Linked DNA regions of Oceanicoccus sp. KOV_DT_Chl. The protein of the gene in region 2 interacts with the protein of the main gene of each other region in a pairwise test. Links are inferred from orthologs where the notes say so. Each region holds a gene or a part of one and is shown on either strand. Other genes may lie near its edges. The genes, in order: groL and grpE.

Region 1 (3,235 bases), 160 kb from region 2 along the record:
TCAGCGCCCCGCCGGCAGCGGGACTACCTCAGACCAGCCATTTACTGCCAGAAAGCATTTTAGCGACTCCTCCTCACGGCTTTCAGGCGATGTGCTGGATGGCGAGTATCGTCGAGATGATTAAGTAACCTGTTGTTTTTATTGTACAAATTATTGTTTTTAGCACTCTTTTGTATTGAGTGCTAAAAAAACTCTGTTGCACCCTTGATATACCTTTTTCCTACCCCCATATACCGTTGCATCCCGGGTTGTTCCGGATATTTTAACAATTCATAACCATTAACTTAGATTTTGGAGAACGACCAAAATGAACATTCGTCCCTTATACGATCGCGTTGTCGTACGTCGCAATGAAGAGGAAGCTACCTCGGCAGGCGGCATCGTGTTAACTAGCTCAGCTAAAGAAGTGCAGAACCGTGGTGAAATTGTTGCCGTAGGTGATGGTGCTGTACTTGAAAGCGGTGAATTACGTGCTTTGCAAGTTAAAGTAGGTGATAAGGTTATCTTCGCTCAGCACATGCACGGTGCAATCACTATTGAAGAAGACGGCGCTGACTACATCATCATGTCAGAAAGAGACATCGCTGGCGTTATTGCATAAGCGCAATAACGACCTCGGCAATTTCAATCTTACTTATTATAGTTAAAGGAAAAAGATCATGGCTAAGCAAGTAAAATTTGGTGACGAAGCTCGCCAAAAAATGCTATCCGGCGTTAACATTCTGGCTAACGCAGTTAAAACTACTCTGGGACCTAAAGGTCGTAATGTTGTACTGGATAAAGCGTTCGGTGCACCTACTGTGACTAAAGATGGCGTATCAGTAGCTAAAGAAATCGAGCTGGAAGACAAGCTTGAGAACATGGGCGCGCAGATGGTTAAAGCCGTTGCGTCAAGAGCATCTGATGATGCCGGTGATGGTACTACTACTGCTACAGTATTAGCTCAGGCAATCGTTAACGAAGGTCTGAAATCAGTGGCTGCTGGTATGAACCCAATGGATCTTAAGCGCGGTATTGATCAAGCGGTTACTGCGGCTGTTGCTGAAGTTCAGAAGATGTCTACGCCATGTGCTGACGGTAAAGCGATTGCACAGGTCGGTAGTATTTCTGCTAATAGCGATGTGCAAGTAGGTGACATCATTGCTGAAGCAATGGAAAAAGTAGGCAAAGAAGGCGTTATCACTGTTGAGGAAGGTAATGGTCTGGAAAATGAATTAGACGTCGTAGAAGGTATGCAGTTTGACCGTGGTTACCTGTCGCCTTACTTCATTACCAATTCAGAAAATATGTCGGTTGAGCAAGAGTCGCCATACATCCTTTTAGTCGACAAAAAGATTTCCAATATCCGCGAATTACTTCCTGTACTAGAGCAAGTTGCTAAAGCGGGTCGTCCTTTAGTGATCGTTGCTGAAGATGTTGAAGGCGAAGCGTTAGCCACATTAGTCGTTAACAATATGCGCGGTATTGTTAAAGTGTCAGCGTGTAAAGCACCTGGTTTTGGTGATCGTCGCAAAGCGATGTTAGAAGATATCGCTATTCTGACTGGCGGTACTGTGATTTCTGAAGAGGTTGGTTTAGAGCTAGAAAACACTACTCTTGAACACTTGGGTACTGCCAAGCGCTTCACTATGGATAAAGACAACTCTGTGATCGTTGATGGTGCGGGTAATGCTGCTGCTATTCAGGATCGTGTTGCCGCTATCCGTGTGCAGATCGAAAACACGACTTCTGACTACGACCGTGAAAAATTACAAGAGCGTGTTGCTAAATTGGCTGGCGGTGTTGCAGTCATCAAAGTTGGCGCTGCTACTGAAGTAGAAATGAAAGAGAAGAAAGCCCGTGTTGAAGATGCCTTGCATGCAACTCGTGCGGCAGTAGAAGAGGGTGTGGTACCTGGTGGTGGTGTGGCATTGGTTCGCGCGCTACAAGCCATTGAAAACTTGACCGGTGCTAATGAAGACCAGACTGTTGGTATCAACCTGGCCCGTCGCGCAATGTCTGCGCCACTGCGTCAAATCGTTGATAACGCTGGTGAAGAGTCGTCAGTGGTCTTGGATAAGGTAATGCAGGGCGAGGGTAACTTCGGTTACAACGCCGGTACTGGTGAGTATGGCGATATGATTGCTATGGGTATCCTTGACCCAGCTAAAGTAACGCGTACTGCGCTACAGGCTGCAGGCTCCATTGCCGGTCTGATGATTACTACTGAAGTAATGATTGCTGATATACCCGTAGATGCGGGTGCTGCACCAGCAATGCCTGATATGGGCGGTATGGGCGGTATGGGCGGTATGGGCGGTATGATGTAAGGCGTAAGCTTTATGTTAGCTGCCTGAGTTTTGTTACTCAGCACAATAAAAAGCCCTGACAGTAATGTCGGGGCTTTTTTTTAGGCCCAGATACGGGGTATGAGTGACTTCAATAGATCTAGCCCTTACTGAATTGTACAGTAGGTAAATATTTGGACGAAAAAAACGGTAATGGCCGGTAGGAATAGCGCAGGCAATATTAGTTTACAGTCTCGTTTAACTATTGAGCATCCACGCGAAGGGGCGGCACACTGTACCCGCACAACATATTGCTTATCTTAAAAGACTATTGGAGCTGTGCCGTCTTGAGGTGGCAGTCGCTGATATACCTGCCTAACAGATCCGGCTAGGTAGATGATACGTAATACGAAGAGTTTTCGAAGAATAATTATCGGATTTGTTCGACATACATCGGCATATCCCCGGCAAGGACTACTGTTATGTATAACACGTTAAAATGCACTTTTCGCAGCCTGATATCGCCCGTGATATTCGTTTCCATTCTGATCGGGTCGTTGCTTCCTGTGGGTAGTCACGCAGGCCTTCACTTAAGTAAAGAGCCACTTAAAAGCAAGCTACCTCCCGCCAAAGTTATCCCCGCTGATGCAGAGTATATCCCTACGGTGTTGGTCACTGGGTCAAACCGGGGTATTGGTTTAGAGCTTGTTAAACAGTTTGCTGCCAATGGCTGGAATGTTATCGCCACTGCCCGTAAGCCACAAAAGGCGATAGCGCTGAATAAACTCGCAAAAGGCAACGACAAGTTTACTGTCGTTCAACTTGATGTGACCAATGCCGATTCTATCGCTGCCATGGCCAAGATACTTCAAGGCCAGCCGATTGATGTATTGTTGAATAATGCAGGTGTCTATGGCAATAAAGAGAAACAAAACATCGATGTACTTGATGCAAGTGAATTTGAACTT
Region 2 (3,251 bases):
TTTAGCCTGTACTAGTGGCATACGCGTTTGGCCACCAACCAGAATGACATCGTTAATTTCACTGGTAGATAAACCGGCATCTTTTAATGCGACTTTCAACGGCTCTATTGTTCTGGCCACTAAATCTTCTACTAAGGATTCTAATTTGGCGCGAGTTAGTTTCACAACCAAGTGCTTGGGACCAGACGCATCCGCAGTAATATAAGGCAGGTTCACTTCAGTCTGCTGCGAAGAAGACAATTCAATTTTGGCTTTTTCGCCCGCTTCTTTTAGGCGCTGCATCGCTAATGGATCGCCTTTCAGATCCATACCGTTAGTCTTTTTGAACTCAGCGGCCAAATACTCGATCAAGCGCATATCGAAATCTTCACCGCCCAGGAACGTGTCACCATTGGTAGATAGCACTTCAAACTGGTGCTCGCCATCTACTTCAGCAATTTCAATAATAGAAATATCGAAGGTACCACCACCTAGATCGTATACGGCAATAGTGCGATCGCCCTGTGCTTTATCCATACCATAAGCCAGCGCTGCCGCCGTTGGCTCGTTGATAATGCGCTTAACTTCCAGACCCGCGATTTTACCGGCATCTTTAGTGGCCTGACGCTGCGAATCGTTGAAGTAAGCAGGTACAGTGACTACGGCTTCAGTCACTGGTTCGCCCAGATATTCTTCAGCGGTTTTTTTCATTTTTTTCAATACTTCAGCAGACACTTGTGGTGGAGCCATACGCTTGCCGCGCGCTTCAACCCAGGCATCACCGTTATCGGCTGCAACGATTTTATAAGGCACCATGCCGATGTCTTTTTGCACCACATCATCTTTAAATTTGCGGCCGATCAAACGCTTAACTGCATATAAGGTGTTATGTGGATTGGTGACCGCCTGACGCTTGGCACTCTGGCCAACCAGAATCTCACCATCTTCGGTATAACCAATAATAGAAGGTGTGGTGCGATCGCCCTCAGCGTTCTCGATTACTTTACTGCTTTTACCATCTAACACTGCCACACAGGAGTTGGTGGTGCCGAGGTCAATACCAATAATTCTACCCATTGTTGTTCTCCAGTTACTCTTCATTGCTGATCATCATTAACATCAGCGTTTCAATTCAGTTGTTGTCTATATGGGTGCGAAGCCAAATTATTCAAGCCCGCATTTACCACAAATTGTTTAAAAATCAGCCCTTATAACAGCGGACCGTTAAGCCTGCTCGTCAACCGAGGCAGCTGGAGCGGCCTTCGATACCATCACCATCGCTGGGCGCAGCAAGCGCTCGTTCAAGGTATATCCAGTCTGCATCACCATAGTCACGGTATTAGGTTCGACATCAGGGTTTTCAACCATTGAAATCGCTTGGTGAAAGGTGGGGTCAAATGGTTCGCCTATGGGGTCAACTTTCAGTACACCATGTTTGGCAAAGGTGTCATTCAAGGCTTTTTGGGTCAGCTCAACACCTTCGACCAGCGGCTTTAACGACTCATTGTCTTTGTCAGCGGCATCCACTGCACGCTGCAGGTTATCGGCGATCGCTAACAGGTCGGTAGAAAATTTCTCCAGCGCAAATTTACGGGCTTTGTCTATGTCCTGCTCGGCGCGGCGCTTGATATTCTGCGCTTCGGCCAGCGTTCTCAAAGCGTCATCCTTGGTTTTAGCCAGCTGCTCTTGCAGCTCTTCTATTTGCGCTTCCGGGCTTTGCGCCTGTTCAGCTTCAGCGGCATTCACTTCAGCATCATCTGCGGCAATCTCATCCACTAGTTCTTCTACTTCAGGGTTAGTTTGTTCTTCGTTGGACACTGTGCTCTCCAATCCTACAGGTTCAGGTTTTAAATCAACCAGCACGCTGGCGTTACTGCCCTGCTATATGGGGGCAAAGGTGTTTAATTCAAGGGGATTATTTGCGGGCCGGAAATAATAGAGGAAAAACCAATATATTCAATGAGTTAGAATAGAAAACGAGAGGCAAGAGAGGCCCTGATTTTGCAATTTAAGCGTAATATAAACCTTCGCCAGTCAGACTCAGGACTTCTTCATCGCCAAACTCAGCATTTGCGCTGTGACATCAACGATGGGAATTACTTGCTCATAGGCCATCCGGGTGGGACCAATAACGCCAAGCACCCCCAGATTATCCCCATCAGCCTGGTAGGGCGCGGTGATCAGACTAAACCCGCCGAGCATGTCATAGCCCGATTCCTCACCGATAAAGATCTGAATGCCCTGCGCCTGAATACTGCGATCGACCAATTCCAGAATATCCTTCTTTTGTTCAAAGGCTTCAAACAGGCCCTGTAAACGACCAATATCTTCCGCGGAGCTCATGCCCACCAACTGCCCTTCGCCAGCCACCACATAATCGGTGTCGCTGGCATCGGCATCCTCGGTGAACGTTTGGCTGGCCAAATCCAGCGTCGTTTGCAAGTAACTATCAATAGAATCCTTATCCTGCTGCATAGCGGCCAGCACCGAGCGCCGCACCTGCCCCAAACTTTGCCCGGCGTAACGCTGATTGATTAAGGCTGTCGCCCGTTGCAACTCCACTGCGGTGTACTCGCGATGCGTGTGAAGCACCCTGTTTTCTACCTCACGCTCATTGATCACTAAAATCACCAACACCCGATTACCCGAGAGCGGTAAAAACTCAACCTGCCGCAATGCCTGTTTCTTCGGTTTGGGCACGCTGACCAACCCCGCCTGTGAGGTGATCGTTGATAATAATTTTGAAGCGGTTTGGGCTAGCTCCTTACTGCTTTTATCGGGGTCCAACTGTTGCTCCAGACTTTGTAAGGCATGGGCATTGATTGGCTGCATGGTTAACAAGCTATCGACAAATAAACGGTAACCTTGCGTCGTCGGTATGCGCCCTGCCGAGGTATGCGGGGAAGTAATAAAGCCCATGCTTTCCAAATCTGACATGACATTGCGCACGGTGGCCGGGCTGACCGCCAGACCGGAATCCTCCAATAAACTGCGCGAACCCACCGGCTGACCATCGCGGATATAGCGCTGCACTAGCGTTTTTAACAGCACTTGTGCCCGCTCGCTGACGATCTCGGTGCTCATAGCTAATCCTCTCTTCAAAGCTACTACTATATTGTCAGTAAACGATAAAAATGGACCGCATGTAAAGATGTTAAAAGCTCCGCAACGCGGCAGCTGATTCATGTAACAATCCAGCCCACCTAAACAATAATTTAATAAAGGATCACACAATGAGTTTTGCCCACCCGTGGCTAGAGGAAACCCCTTGG

The links.
Region 1: the proteins of grpE (region 2) and groL interact in binary tests that used the Escherichia coli proteins (3 or more experiments, as listed by UniProt). The link is inferred for Oceanicoccus sp. KOV_DT_Chl from one-to-one orthologs.

The regions. Positions count from the first base shown.
Region 1 is NZ_FQLF01000005.1:53,083-56,317, reverse strand. What follows is about bases 75-2,982. They hold groL (chaperonin GroEL), read left to right. Parts: upstream 75-656; coding sequence 657-2,309; downstream 2,310-2,982. Other genes in these bases: UNITIG_RS17570 (SDR family NAD(P)-dependent oxidoreductase), read left to right, coding at 2,750-2,982; UNITIG_RS17580 (co-chaperone GroES), read left to right, coding at 308-601; UNITIG_RS17585 (FxsA family protein), read left to right, coding at 75-124. Outside these bases: more of UNITIG_RS17585, read left to right, coding at 1-74; more of UNITIG_RS17570, read left to right, coding at 2,983-3,235.
Region 2 is NZ_FQLF01000005.1:208,993-212,243, forward strand. Bases 1-2,924 are described here. They hold grpE (nucleotide exchange factor GrpE), read right to left. Parts: upstream 1,798-2,924; coding sequence 1,204-1,797; downstream 1-1,203. Other genes in these bases: dnaK (molecular chaperone DnaK), read right to left, coding at 1-1,056; hrcA (heat-inducible transcriptional repressor HrcA), read right to left, coding at 2,020-2,924. Outside these bases: more of hrcA, read right to left, coding at 2,925-3,063; UNITIG_RS18330 (pyridoxamine 5'-phosphate oxidase family protein), read left to right, coding at 3,213-3,251. UniProt on the Escherichia coli protein: Participates actively in the response to hyperosmotic and heat shock by preventing the aggregation of stress-denatured proteins, in association with DnaK and GrpE. It is the nucleotide exchange factor for DnaK and may function as a thermosensor.